2 regions of the Streptomyces sp. NPDC020489 genome follow, and region 2 is predicted to be linked to the other one. Evidence: predicted binding sites of a transcription regulator. Region 2 holds the regulator's gene; the other holds the start of a gene.
The links. The regulator HspR, encoded in region 2, represses chaperone genes until heat shock. The targets are predictions, from matches to a motif close to TTGAGNNNNNNNNNCTCAA.
Positions count from the first base shown of each region.

Region 1: lon (endopeptidase La) is a predicted target of HspR. The motif match lies at 5,089-5,107, and genes of this name have one in related genera.

Region 1 is NZ_JBIRUZ010000010.1:238,971-246,399, reverse strand. Features, by position in the region: gene ACH41F_RS26930 (protein phosphatase 2C domain-containing protein) at 176-964, shown strand; gene ACH41F_RS26925 (MarR family transcriptional regulator) at 990-1,484, opposite strand; gene ACH41F_RS26920 (GH25 family lysozyme) at 1,724-2,533, shown strand; gene lon (endopeptidase La) at 2,646-5,066, opposite strand; gene ACH41F_RS26910 (GNAT family N-acetyltransferase) at 5,236-5,919, shown strand; gene ACH41F_RS26905 (rhomboid-like protein) at 6,031-6,933, opposite strand; gene ACH41F_RS26900 (spermidine synthase) at 7,110-7,429, shown strand, end outside.
Region 2 is NZ_JBIRUZ010000007.1:92,298-99,726, forward strand. Features, by position in the region: gene ACH41F_RS20110 (PA14 domain-containing protein) at 1-2,302, shown strand, start outside; gene ACH41F_RS20115 (heat shock protein transcriptional repressor HspR) at 2,365-2,811, opposite strand; gene dnaJ (molecular chaperone DnaJ) at 2,817-3,995, opposite strand; gene grpE (nucleotide exchange factor GrpE) at 4,038-4,700, opposite strand; gene dnaK (molecular chaperone DnaK) at 4,697-6,541, opposite strand; gene ACH41F_RS20135 (MraY family glycosyltransferase) at 6,636-7,429, opposite strand, start outside.

The DNA.
Region 1 (7,429 bases), on a different contig from region 2:
TGCGCCGCGGGCCGGTTGGACGTTGCCGCCGACCGATGGCATTATCCGCCACCACGGTTTCCCCGAGTGCACCATTCACCCCCAAACCAGGCGCCTGACCTGCGCGGGTGCGCCGGTCCGGCAGGCATTGCCGGGCTTTGGCGAACTGTGTGAAGGGGTCGTGCAGACTGGCCGGATGCGTACGGAACTCATCTCGGAACCCGGTGACCGCGACCGCCCCAACGAGGACTTCGCGAGTGTCGCCGTCGCGGCCTCGGGACAGGGCGGGACGCTCGTGGTCCTGGACGGGGTCACACCACCGGCGGGTGAGACGGGGTGTCTGCATTCCGTTCCCTGGTTCACGGCGCGACTGGGTGGCGCACTGACCGAACTGACCGTTTCGCGCCCCGACGTTCCGCTGGCGGAGGCGTTGTCGCGCGCCCTCACACGTACCTCCGCGTCCCACGCGCACACCTGTGACCTTTCTCACCCGCGCACACCGCAGGCGACGGTGGTCCTCGCCCGGTGGTCGGCGCGGACGGTGGAATACCTGGTGCTGTCGGACTCGGCCCTGCTGCTGGAGTCGCCGGACGGCGTGGTGACGGCCGTCCTGGACGACCGCCTGTCCCGTCTCCCGCGCGCGGCCCTGGCGACCGACGCCCTGATCGACGCGACCCTGCGCAACAAGGAGGGCGGCTTCTTCACGGCCGCGGCGGACGCCTCGGTGGCGGCGCGCGCGGCGACCGGGGCGCTGCCGCGCACCTCGGTGCGCTCCCTGGCCGCGCTGACGGACGGGGCGAGCCGGTGGGTGGAAAAGTTCCGGGAGGGCGACTGGACGGACTGCTTCACGCTCGTGCGCAAGGCGGGGGCGCGGGCCCTGGTGGAGCAGGTGCGGGCCCGGGAGATCGCGGACGCGGAGGAACGGGCGTTCCTGGGCCGGAGCAAGACCCACGACGACGCGACGGTGGTGTTCGCGCAGCTGTGAGTCCGGGCGCCGGGGCGCGGTGCGGCTACTTCTCCATGCCCAGGTTCAACTGGTGCAGTAGCCGGGCGAGTTCGGAGACCTCTTGCGGGTTCCAGTCCGCGAGGCGGCCCGCGTACCGGGCCCGCCGGGCGTCGCGCACCCGGCCCACCCGCGAGCGTCCCTCCGCCGTCAGCTCGACGAGCCACGCCCGGCCGTCCGCCGGGTCGGGTGCGCGGGTGACGAGCCCGAGGTCCTCCAGGGCCCGCAACTGCCGGGACATGGTGGCCTTGCCGACGCCGATGTACGCGGCGAGTTCCGTGGCGCGCTGGCGGCCGTACTCGTCGAGCCGCACCAGCAGGCCGTACGCCGAGGACTCCAGGTCCGGGTGGACCTCGCGGGCCATCTCGCCCTGGCTGGCCCGGGCACGCCGCAGCAGCACGGTCAACTCGCGTTCCAACGCCAGGAATTCGGGCTGGTTCACCACACTCCCGGACGGCGCGGACCCGCTCGCGTGTCCGCCGTCGTTCCCGTCTTCGCGCACGTCAGTCCCTGCCTCGGTTTTCCGGGTCATGAAAGTTTCCGCCACATGCCGTCATCGCCGCAGCTCGGTCAGTATTTCGCAGGTCAAGACCAACGGCAGCCTCCGGCCCCCCTTCCCTGTCCTTCTTCTCCGCGCGTAGCTTCCCTACCAGGCACTAGCTGGCATGGCCACGCCAGAATGCGCGTCGGCACCCCCCACACTCCCCCGCTCCCCCCACCACCGAGCCTTCGGAGGCACGCATGCCCGTGCACAGACCCGGATCGGTACGCCTCTTCCTCGCGGCCCTCGTCGCCCTCGCCGGGACCCTCCTCGCGGCCGCCCCCTCCCCCGCCGCCGACACCCCCGCCCGCGGCTCCGCCCACATGGGCGTCGGGGTCCTCGCCCACGACGGGCAGGACGGCGTCCCGCGCGAGACCCGCGCCGCCCAGACGGAGGGCGTCGACGTCTCCAGCCACCAGGGCAACGTCGCCTGGTCCACCCTGTGGAGCAGCGGGGTGAGGTGGGCCTATACGAAGGCGACCGAGGGGACGTACTACACCAACCCCTACTTCGCCCAGCAGTACACCGGCGCGTACAACGTCGGCATGGTCCGCGGCGCCTACCACTTCGCCACCCCCGACACCGCGAGCGGCGCGACCCAGGCCAACTACTTCGTCGACCACGGCGGCGGCTGGTCCCGGGACGGCCGGACCCTGCCGGGCGCGCTCGACATCGAGTGGAACCCCTACGGCGCCTCCTGCTACGGCAAGACGCAGAGCGCGATGGTGACGTGGATCCGGGACTTCCTCACCCAGTACCGGGCCCGTACCGGGCGCGACGCCGTCATCTACACCGCCACCAGCTGGTGGACCGAGTGCACGGGGAACTACGGGGGGTTCGCCGCCGCCAACCCGCTGTGGATCGCGCGGTACGCGTCGACCGTCGGGACGCTGCCGGCCGGCTGGGCTTACCACACCATGTGGCAGTACACCTCCTCCGGCCCGACCGTGGGTGACCACGACAAGTTCAACGGGGCCCTCGACCGGGTCGTCGCCCTCGCCAACGGCTGACCCCACCGGCACGCACGGCGAAGGCCCGGGCCTCCCTCACGAGAACCCGGGCCTTCCCCTCATCCGATGACGTCCGTCACGCCGCCACCGGACGTCACGCGGCGCGCGGACGTCACGCCGCCACCGGCACCTCCGGCGCCGCCTCGCTCGTCGCCGGGGACAGCGCCAGCTCCAGGACCTGGCGGACGTCGGTCACGGCGTGCACGTCGAGCTTGTCCAGCACCTCCGCCGGGACGTCGTCCAGGTCGGGCTCGTTGCGCTTGGGGATGACGACGGTGGTGACGCCCGCCCGGTGCGCGGCCAGCAGCTTCTGCTTGACGCCGCCGATCGGCAGGACCCGGCCGGTCAGCGAGACCTCGCCGGTCATCGCCACGTCGGTCCGCACGAGGCGCCCGCTGAGCAGCGAGGCCAGGGCCGTCGTCATCGTGATGCCCGCGCTCGGGCCGTCCTTGGGCACCGCGCCGGCCGGGAAGTGGATGTGCACGCCCCGGTCCTTCAGGTCGCCCACCGGCAGCTCCAGCTCCGCGCCGTGCGAGCGCAGGAAGCTGAGCGCGATCTGCGCGCTCTCCTTCATCACGTCGCCGAGCTGACCGGTCAGGGTCAGGCCCGCCGCGCCCGTCTCCGGGTCCGCGAGGGACGCCTCGACGAAGAGCACGTCACCGCCGGCCCCCGTGACCGCGAGGCCCGTCGCCACGCCCGGCACCGCCGTACGGCGCTCCGCCGGGTCCTGCGCCGACTCCGGGACGTGGTGCGGCCGCCCGATCAGGCCGCGCAGCTCCTCGTCCGTGACCGTGAACGGCAGCTCCCGCTCGCCCAGTTCGTGCTGGGCCGCGACCTTGCGCAGCAGCCGGGCGATGGACCGCTCCAGGGTGCGCACGCCCGCCTCGCGGGTGTACTCGCCGGCGAGCTTGCGCAGGGCGCTCTCGTCGAGAGTCACCTCGTCCTTGTCCAGGCCCGCCCGCTCCAGCTGGCGCGGGAGCAGGTGGTCGCGGGCGATGACGACCTTCTCGTCCTCGGTGTAGCCGTCGAGGCGGACCAGCTCCATCCGGTCCAGCAGGGCCTCCGGGATGGCCTCCAGGACGTTGGCGGTGGCGAGGAAGACCACGTCCGACAGGTCGAGTTCGACCTCCAGGTAGTGGTCGCGGAAGGTGTGGTTCTGCGCCGGGTCCAGGACCTCCAGGAGAGCCGCCGCGGGGTCGCCGCGGAAGTCGGAGCCCACCTTGTCGATCTCGTCCAGCAGCACCACCGGGTTCATGGACCCGGCTTCCTTGATCGCCCGCACGATCCGGCCGGGCAGCGCGCCGACGTAGGTGCGCCGGTGGCCGCGGATCTCGGCCTCGTCGCGCACACCGCCGAGGGCGACCCGGACGAACTTGCGCCCCATGGCGTGCGCGACCGACTCGCCCAGCGAGGTCTTGCCGACGCCGGGCGGGCCGACGAGGGCGAGCACGGCACCGCCGCGCCGGCCGCCGACGACCCCGAGCCCCCGGTCGTTGCGCCGCTTGCGCACCGCCAGGTACTCGGTGATCCGCTCCTTCACGTCCTCCAGGCCCGCGTGCTCGGCGTCCAGGACCGCCTTGGCGCCCTGGATGTCGTACGCGTCCTCGGTCCGCTCGTTCCACGGCAGTTCGAGCACGGTGTCCAGCCAGGTCCGGATCCACGAGCCCTCGGGCGACTGGTCGCTGGACCGCTCCAGCTTGTCGACCTCCTTGAGCGCGGCCTCGCGGACCTTCTCCGGCAGGTCGGCGGCCTCCACCCGCGCGCGGTAGTCGTCGGACTCCTCCGCCGCGTCCTTGGAGTCGCCGTTGAGCTCCCGCAGTTCCTTGCGCACGGCCTCCAGCTGACGGCGCAGCAGGAACTCGCGCTGCTGCTTGTCGACGCCCTCCTGGACGTCCTTGGCGATGGTCTCGGCGACGTCCTGCTCGGCGAGGTGGTCGCGCAGGTGCTGGGTGGCGAGCTTGAGCCGGGCGACCGGGTCGGCGGTCTCCAGGAGCTCGACCTTCTGGTCGGTGCTCAGGAACGGCGAGTAGCCGGAGTTGTCGGCCAGCGCGGAGACGTCGTCGATGGCCTGGACGCGGTCCACGACCTGCCAGGCGCCGCGCTTGCGCAGCCAGGCGGTGGCGAGGGCCTTGTACTCCTTGACCAGTTCGGTGACATGGCCCGGCAGCGGCTCGGGCACGGTCTCGTCGATACGGACCCCCTCGACCCAGAGGGCGGCGCCCGGTCCGGTCGTCCCCGCACCGATCCTCACCCGCCCCCGGCCGCGGATCAGGGCGCCCGGGTCGCCGTCGGCCAGCCGGCCGACCTGCTCGACGGTGCCGAGGACGCCGGTGCCCGGGTAGCTGCCGTCGATGCGTGGCACCAGCAGCACCCTGGGCTTGCCCGGTTCCGACCGGGCGGCGGCCTGGGCGGCCTCCACCGCGGCGCGTACATCGGCGTCGCTCAGGTCGAGCGGGACCACCATGCCGGGCAGCACGACCTCGTCGTCGAGCGGCAGCACAGGCAGAGTGAGCGGTGTGGACGTCGAAGCCATGATCTCCCCTTCGGCATTCAAGTTGAGCTATGCCGACTCAATGCACGTGAGTCGCTGAATGTTCCCCGGGGGGCGTTCGCTGTGAGCGATCACCTCTGCCGGGGGGACGGCGGCGCTGCTGTAATAACCACCAGCTGCATTCACTTATTACCAGCGAGGGGACCGCGGCATGGACCGGATCGTGCGGGCATGGGTGGACGGATGGGTCGTCTCGCGCGGGGCGGCCCCACCGGTCCTCGAACCCTGGGGCTGCACGATCGACATGGGCATGGACGGCCATGTCACCCGGCACGTGTTCGGCGCGACCGGCGAGGACGTCGAGGAGGCGACCGTGCGCAAGGTGGCCGAGTCGGTCACGGGCGTCGGGGTGTGGCTGAAGGTGTTCCGGGACCCGACCGTGGTCCGCGGCTGGCTGGGCGAGGACTGGTGGATCGACCCCGCCCCGGGCTGTCTGATGACGCTCCCCCTCACCGCACCGGCCGCCGAGCCGGCACCCCCGCACGGCTACCGGCAGCGCACCTGGTCCCGGGGCGGTGTCACCCGCACCCTGCTCGCCGCCCCCGACGGCTCCTGGGCGGCCCGCGGCCAGGTCACCCCGACCGGCGCGACGGCGGTCGCCGACCAGATCGCCGCCTCACCGGCCCACCGGCGCAAGGGACTCGGCAGTCACGTCATGCGCACCCTCCAGCGGGCGGCAGCCGAACAGGGCGCCGAGACATGCGTCCTGGCGGGCACACCGGACGGCCGCGCCCTGTACGAGTCGCTGGGGTGGACCATGGTGGCCCCGCTGACCAGCGCGAAGTTCACCGGTCCGGGGGTGCCGCAGCGACCCCGTGCGGCAGCTCACGGCTGACGCCGACCTGCACGTACACGGAACTGCCCCTCACCGCGGGCTCGTTCACAGCCCGGCGGGGTGAACAGCGGCTCGGCGTCCCGCCGTTGACCCGGGCCGGGCGAGGGGAGCCTACGCGGCGGCGCGCGACCTGGCCCAGCGGCGGACCGTCGGCCAGGTGGCGATCCCGACGGACAGGGCCATCACGTGCCCCCACTCGGTCATCGGGTCGGTGAAGGCGAGGAGGCTCTGGAGGAGCATGCCCCCGAAGAGGACCAGCAGGGGCAGTCCGAGCCACCGCGGCAGAAGGCCCGCCAGGGCGCCCGTGGCGGCGGCGACACCGAAGCTGATGCCGTAGTCGAGGCGGTGCAGGGAGCTGTCGGGGAGGTGGCCGACCAACACGGCCAGTCCGACCGGGAGTTCGGTGGCGAGGGTGGCCAGGACATGGCCGAGCAGGAAGACCCCGGCCGCCCGCAGACCGCCGATCCGCCGCTCCAGCGCGGTCAGGACCAGCAGGAAGCCCAGCGCGTACGGCGACGCGACACCGCCCGCCATCCACAGCGCGCTCGCGACCAGGACGAGCACGGGCGTGCGCACGAGGTGGGCCACGTCGGTGCTGGAGCCCTGGAGCAAGGAGTGGACGACGGCGGGGTCGGCGTACGCGGTGACCAGCGAGGTGACGGCCAGGACCACGGCGTAACCGAAGGTGAACGGCGTCCCGGTGGGGGTGGGGAGCAACCGCCAGGGTCGCAGCCGGCGACGGGCCTCGGGGGCGGGCACCGGCTGGACGGGCACCGGCTGGACGGGGACGGGCGCGGACTCGGCGGGCGCGGGGGGCGACTCGGCAGGCTGCGACTCGACGGGCGCAGGCCCCGACTCGGCGGGCGCGAGGGCCGACCCGGCAGGCCCCGACCCGGCGGCCGCAGGACCCGGTGCGCGCTGGCTCGGTACCGCGTCCAGGAACCCCGCGGCGTCGGGGGGACAGGCGTCCGAGGGAGCGTGCAGGGCGTCCGTCGACTGCGCAGGCCGTTCCACCGTGGGGCGCTCCTTCCGTCGTTCCCCACCCTTCGCGCTCTCCTACCCCGCTGTCTGTGACCGGCGCCACGCGCACGCCGATTCACAGCGACTTCTCAACGACCCTGCGCAGGCCCGGAAGGACGGTCCGCTGGAAATCCCGGTGCACCCCGCACCGAGACTGCCAGGATGGACGGATGTCCCTCTCGTACGACATTCCCGAAGTCCTGGACCGTCGCGAGGGCCCGCACGGTGAGGTCGTGCTGCGCCGGCACGGTGAGTTGCTCCAGATCATCGCCAACGGGTGCTTCCTGATGGACACCTCCGACGGCCGCTCGGAGCGGCTGCTGGTGGACCTGGCGCGCGACGCGCTGGACGGCCGGCCGGAGCCGAGCGTGCTGATCGGCGGCCTCGGGGTCGGGTTCTCGCTCGCACACGCCGCCGGCGATCCACGCTGGGGCCGGATCGCCGTCGTGGAGCGCGAACCGGCCATCATCGACTGGCATCGCCGCGGTCC
Region 2 (7,429 bases):
CGCGAACACGAGCTTCTCCGGCACCCCGAAGAAGACGGACTGCGACAGCGCGATCGACCAGAGCTGGTCCGGCGCTCCCGCCTCCGGTCTGCCGTCGGACAATTTCGGCGTCCGCTGGTCCATGACCCGCGACTTCGGCTCCGGCGGCCCCTTCGCCCTCACCGCCTCCGGACTCGACGGCATCAGGGTCTACGTCGACGGCGTCCGCAAGATCGACCTCTGGAAGAACGTCACGTCCACGGTGAGCAAGACCGTCAACGTGACAATTCCGCAGGGCAAGCACACCCTGCGCGTCGACCACGTCAACTGGACCGGCCCCGCCAAAATCAAGTTCGCCTACACACCCCGCACCTCCGCCACCGTCGACACGACCAAGCCCCTCACCCCGGCCGGGATCTCCGTCTCGTACGACAAGAGCGGCAACCGCGCCAAGCTCACCTGGGCGAGGAACAAGGAGATGGACCTCGCCGGGTACAAGGTCTACCGGCGGCTCCAGGGCACCTCCTTCGGCAGCAAGGCGCTCGCCACGACCACCTCCACCTCGTACACGGACACCCCTCCGCCCACCGGCGCGAGCTACTCCTACGAGGTCCGCGCCTACGACAAGGCGGGCAACGTCTCGGCCGGCACCGCCGACCAGACGGTCACCAGCGTGGACACCACCCCGCCCGCCGCGCCCTTCGTCGAGATGGACGCCTGCCCGGTGGACCAGCCCTACGCGGCCCCGGAGTTGGTCACGACCGCGCAGAACAAGGCCGACATCGCCCTGTACGAGATGCAGCGCCTCGACCCCGCCACCAGCACCTGGGCCACCGTGTACACCGGCACCAAGGCCGCGATCTGCGACACCGGTCGCGCCGCCGACGGCAGCAAGGTCACCTACCGGGGCCGGGCCAGGGACGCCGTGGGGAACTGGTCGGCGTACTCGCCCGCCGCCACCTTCACCACCTCGGACCGGACACCGCCCGCGACCGCGGCCGACGCGCGCGTCGCGTACCGGTCGGGCGTTCCGCACCTGCTGTGGTCGGCCGTCGACGGGGCCGCCTCCTACCAGGTCCTCCAGTACGACCCGGCGACCGGCGGCTGGCTCGACGCGCTGCCCGGTGCCAAGGGCGGCACCACCCCGACCACCACCACCGGGACCGAGGCCGTGCCGCGCCAACTGCTCGCGGTCGCCGACAGCTACCGGTACGCGGTGCGCTCGGTGGACGCGAAGGGCAACGCCGCCGCGCCCGTGGAGGTCACGCTGACGATGGCGGACCGGCCCGAAGCCATCGCACCGTTCCGCACCACCGCGGCCCGGTTCGGCGAGGGCGTGATGATCGAGTGGAGCAGCGCCGACCCGTGGACCTACGGCGAGGACGAGCCGCTGCTGACCTACCGGATCGTCCGCACCGACAGGGCGACCGGCGAGAGCAGCACGGTGACCGCCTGCAAGCCCAACGACTCGCGGGACCTGCCTCTGACGGACCCCAGGACGTACTGGACCTGGAACACCGGCGACGCCCCCGACTACGCCGGTCCCCGGCAGATCAACGGCGTCTGCTGGGACGTCTCCGGTGCCTCCGAGACGACGTACGACTACACCGTCGTGACGATCGACCCGTACGGCCATGAGTCGCGGCCCGGCCCCGCCGCCACCGCGACCACCCCGGACACCGAGCGCCCGGCCCCGGTGGAGAACCTGGACGCCGAGCAGATCCCGCTCGGGGTGCGCCTGACCTGGACGCCGCCGGCCGACGACGACGTCACCGGCTACAAGGTGTGGCAGGGCGTCACGGACCCGGGGACCGGCGAGACGGTATGGGAGCAGAACTGCTGGACGGGTGACTCCCTGGCCGAGACCGAGATCCTCTGCCCGACGGTCCCCGACGGCGCCGCGCACACCTACAAGGTGGCCGCCACGGACGGCTCCCCCCTGATCGACTGGTGGGCGGGGCCCGAGGCCTTCCACCCCGCCGAGCTCTCCGTCACCCTGCCCGACACCCGGCCGCCGGGCTGGACGGGGACCACGATCCGCGAGGACCAGTACCCGGAGCTGTACGTCGGCTGCTCCGAGAGCTCCGGCCTCGGTGACTGCGGCCGGTTCGCGAGCTACCGCGTGGAGCGCTGGGACCCGGCCTCGGCCGCCTATGCCACCCTCGCCGAGGGCACTGCGGGCGACGCCGTGTACTTCATGGACAAGACGGTCCACGAGGACACGCTGGGCCTGTACTACTACCGCGTGGTCCGCCTGGACGCCGCCGGCGCGGAGGCCGCGTCCACACCGACGGCGTACGGCATCTGGGACTCCTGGCTCTGAGCCGGCACACGTGAAGGGGCCCGGAGGTTCATCCCTCCGGGCCCCTTTCACCTGCCTGCGTGTCAGTCCTGGCGCCCCTTGGGACGCCACACCACCAGTGCGCTGGTCTGCTGCACCTCCTGGTACGGCACCAGGTCACGGCGGTACGAGGCGTGGACCGCCGCCTCGCGCTGCTGCATGGCCGCGGCGGCGCCCTCGACGGCGGCCTGGAGTTCGGCCACCCTCGACTGCAACGCGGCGACCTGGTTCTCCAGCTCGATGATGCGCTTGATACCGGCCAGGTTGATGCCCTCGTCCTGCGACAACTGCTGGACGGTGCGCAGCAGTTCGATGTCGCGGGCCGAGTAGCGCCGGCCCCGGCCCGCGGTGCGGTCCGGGGAGACCAGGCCGAGCCGGTCGTACTGGCGCAGTGTCTGCGGATGCAGACCGGACAGCTGGGCAGCCACCGAGATGACGTAGACCGGGGTTTCCTCGGTCAGTTCATACGGGTTGCGTCGACGGCCGTCCATCTCCATCAAGCTCCCTTCGCGGCCTGGAACAGCTCCGCCCGCGGGTCCTCGCCCGCGGTCGCCTCGCGATACGCCTCGAGTGCGTCACGAGCCTTCCCCGTCAGATCCGCCGGGACACTCACCTCGACGGTGACCAGCAGGTCGCCGCGGGTGCCGTCCTTGCGGACCGCGCCCTTGCCCCGGGCGCGCATGGTGCGGCCGTTGGGCGTGCCCGGCGGCAGCTTCAGCGTCACGGCGGGCCCGCCCAGGGTGGGGACCTTGACCTCGCCGCCGAGTGCCGCCTCGGTGAAGGTCACCGGGACGGTGACCGTGAGGTTGTCGCCCTTGCGGCCGAAGACCGGGTGCGCGTCGACGTGCACGGTGACGTACAGGTCACCGGACGGACCGCCGCGCTCGCCCGGTGCGCCCTTGCCGCGCAGCCGGATGCGCTGACCGTCCGTCACCCCGGCGGGGATACGGACCTGCATCGTCCGCGAGGACTTGGCGCGGCCGCTGCCCTTGCACTCCAGGCAGGGGTGCTCGGCCATCAGTCCGCGGCCCTTGCAGTCCGGGCAGGGGTCGGTCAGCGAGAAGCCGCCGCCCGAACCCCGGGCCACCTGGCCGGTGCCGACGCAGGTCGGGCACACCCGCGGTGTGCCGTTCTTGTCGCCGGTGCCGGAACAGGCCTTGCAGGGGGACTGCGAGGACATCCGCAGCGGGACGGTGGCACCCTCGATGGCCTCGGTGAAGCTCAGCGTGACCTCGGTGTCGATGTCCTGGCCGCGCCGGGGCTGGGTACGGGTGGTGCCCGTGCCGCCCCGGTTGAACAGGCCCCCGAAGACGTCGCCGATGCCGCCGCCGAAGCCGCCGGCTCCCTGACCGCCGCCCTGGGCGCCTCCGAAGAGGTCGCCCAGGTCGAAGTTGAAGGAGCCGCCGCTCGCGCCCGGCCCCGGGCGGAAACCGCCGTTGCCGAAGAGGGTGCGGGCCTCGTCGTACTCCTTGCGCTTCTTGGGGTCGCCGAGGACGTCGTTCGCCTCGGAGATCTCCTTGAAGCGCTCCTCCGCCTTGGTGTTGCCCTTGTTGGCGTCCGGGTGGAACTCGCGGGCGAGCTTCCGGTACGCCTTCTTGATCTCGGCCTCGGTGGCGTCCTTGGGGACGCCGAGGACCTTGTAGTAGTCCTTCTCGATGAAGTCCTTGGTGCTCATCCTCGACGCGCCCCCTTTCCGCGGTTCCGCTCGGTGTCTACGTCAGCCCTCCTCAGGGCCGTTGTCCTTGTCGTCACCGGCCTCGGAGGAACCCTCCTCGGCCTTGACCGTCTGCGCGCCCGGCTGCGGTTCGGCGACCGCCACCCGCGCGGGGCGGATGGTGCGCTCGCCGATGCGATACCCCGGCTGGAGGATCGCGACGCAGGTCGTCTCGGTGACGTCCGGCGCGTAGCTGTGCATCAGGGCCTCGTGGATCGTCGGGTCGAAGGGCTCGCCCTCCTTGCCGAACTGCTGCAGGCCCATCTTCGCCGCGACGGTCTCCAGCGACTCCCCGACGCCCTTGAAGCCGCCGACGAGTTCACCGTGTTCGCGTGCGCGGCCGATGTCGTCGAGCACGGGAAGGAGTTCGGTCAGGAGGTTCGCGACGGCGACCTCCTTGACCGTGACCCGGTCCCGCTCCACACGGCGGCGGTAGTTCTGGAACTCGGCCTGGAGCCGCTGGAGGTCCGCGGTGCGCTCCTCGAGCGCCTTGCGGGCCTGGTCCAGCTGGGCCGTCAGACCGGCGATCTGGGCTGTTGCGTCCCCGGCCGGGGCCGCCTCCGCCTCCGGGGAGGAGGGGTCGGCGGCCTTCGGCTCGGCGTCGTCGGGGGTCGCGCCGGAGGGGACGTCGGGCTTCTCCTCGAAGCCCGGGGTCTCCTCGGTCACGCGGCACCGTCCTTGCGCTCGTCGTCGACGATCTCGGCGTCCACGACGTCGTCGTCCGCCTTGTCCTGCGGGGCACCGGCGTCGGCGCCACCGGCGGCCTGCGCGGCCTGGGCGTCGGCGTACATGGCCTGGCCGACCTTCTGGGAGACCGCGGCGACCTTCTCGGTGGCGGTGCGGATCTCGGCGGTGTCCTCGCCCTTGAGCGCGGTCTTCAGCTCCTCGACGGCGGCCTCGACCTCGGTCTTGACCTCGCCGGGGACCTTGTCCTCGTTGTCCTTGAGGAACTTCTCCGTCTGGTAGACGAGCTGCTCGCCCTGGTTGCGGGACTCGGCGGCCTCGCGGCGGGCGTGGTCCTCCTCCGCGTACTTCTCGGCCTCTTCGCGCATCCGGTTGACCTCGTCCTTCGGCAGCGAGGAGCCACCGGTGACGGTCATCTTCTGCTCCTTGCCCGTGCCCAGGTCCTTCGCGGTCACGTGCATGATGCCGTTGGCGTCGATGTCGAAGGCGACCTCGATCTGCGGGACACCGCGCGGGGCCGGCGGCAGACCGGTGAGCTCGAACATCCCGAGCTTCTTGTTGTACGCCGCGATCTCGCGCTCGCCCTGGTAGACCTGGATCTGCACGGAGGGCTGGTTGTCCTCGGCGGTGGTGAAGATCTCGGACCGCTTGGTCGGGATCGTCGTGTTCCGCTCGATGAGCTTGGTCATGATGCCGCCCTTGGTCTCGATACCAAGCGACAGCGGCGTGACGTCGAGGAGCAGGACGTCCTTGACCTCACCCTTGAGGACACCGGCCTGGAGGGCGGCGCCGATGGCGACGACCTCGTCCGGGTTGACGCCCTTGTTGGCGTCCTTGCCACCGGTGAGCTCGCGCACGAGCTCGGCCACGGCGGGCATCCGGGTGGAGCCACCGACGAGGACGACGTGGTCGATCTCGTTGATGGAGACGCCGGCGTCCTTCATGACGTTGAAGAACGGGGTCTTGCAGCGCTCCAGCAGGTCCGCGGTCAGCTGCTGGAACTGAGCCCGGGTGAGCTTCTCGTCCAGGTGCAGCGGGCCCTCGGCGGAGGCGGTGATGTAGGGCAGGTTGATCGAGGTCTCCGTGGAGGAGGACAGCTCGATCTTGGCCTTCTCGGCGGCCTCGCGGAGGCGCTGGAGGGCCATCTTGTCCTTGGCGAGGTCCACGCCGTGACCGGACTTGAACTGCTGCACCAGGTAGTCGACGACACGCTGGTCCCAGTCGTCACCACCGAGGTGGTTGTCACCGTTGGTGGCCTTCACCTCGACGACGCCGTCGCCGATCTCCAGCAGGGACACGTCGAAGGTGCCGCCACCGAGGTCGAAGACGAGGATCGTCTGGTCGTCCTTGTCGAGGCCGTAGGCGAGCGCGGCCGCGGTGGGCTCGTTGACGATGCGAAGGACGTTGAGACCGGCGATCTCACCGGCTTCCTTCGTCGCCTGGCGCTCGGAGTCGTTGAAGTACGCCGGGACGGTGATGACCGCGTCGGTCACCTTCTCGCCCAGGTAGGCCTCGGCGTCCCGCTTCAGCTTCTGAAGGATGAACGCGGAGATCTGCTGCGGGTTGAAGGGCTTCCCGTCGAGCTCGATCTTCCAGTCCGTGCCCATGTGGCGCTTGACGGAGCGGATGGTCCGGTCCACGTTCGTGACTGCCTGGCGCTTGGCCACCTCGCCGACCAGCACCTCACCGTTCTTCGCGAAGGCGACGACGGACGGCGTGGTCCTGGCACCCTCGGCGTTGGTGATGACGGTGGGCTCGCCGCCCTCCAGAACGCTGACGACGGAGTTAGTCGTGCCCAGGTCGATGCCGACCGCACGTGCCATGGTGATTTCCTCCAGCTGACTTGAGTGGAACGGACTCAAGTGTGCCTGACGTATCCCATGCGGTCAACAGACCTGAGTCACCAAGACTCAACTCTTATCCGTTCCTTACACGCAACTGGCCTCTGACCTGCGCCGATACGGGTCGAGGCGAGCTGGAAGGCTTGATACGCAGCAGTCCCAGCACGGCGACCAGGGCGCCGGCGCCCACCCAGAGCGCCCCGGACGCGCCGATCCGGCCGAGGTGGACCAGGACGGCGACGAGTACCCCCGAGACGGCGGCCAGACCGAGCAGGACCGCGACACCCGGCGGGGTCAGTCCGAGCCGCCGCAGCCGGTGGGCGAGATGGTCGGGCCCGCAGCGGCCGGTCAGCCGCCGGGACAGCAGCACCAGCGCGACGTCGGCGCCGGCCACCACGGCGAGCGCCCCGAACACCGCCGCGGTGGACCCGAGTCCGTACCCGGCGCGGGTCACCACGGCCGCCGAGGCGAGCACGAACCCGGTGAACAGCGACCCGCAGGCGCCGAGCCCCACGCGCGCGGGGGGCCAGTTGTGCATGAGGAACCCGGTCAGCGCGGCGGCCAGCACGCTCAGCAGCACCGCGAGCCCGTCCATCACTTCGACGGCGGCACAGGCCCCGGCCCCGAAGGCGGTGACGACCCCGACGGTCCCGACCACCCCGTCCGCGTGGTCCAGGGCCCGGAAACCGAGGGCAACGAACACGATCCAGCCGACGGCGAGCACCCCTCCGGCGAACCCGGTCTCCTCGTACGGCACGACCCAGGCCGCCGCCACCGCCGTCCCCACGACGAGCACGCGCGGCTTAATCCGCCGGATGTCCGCGACCAGGCCCAGCGCGGCCACGGCGGCCCCGGCGGCGAGCAGGTCGC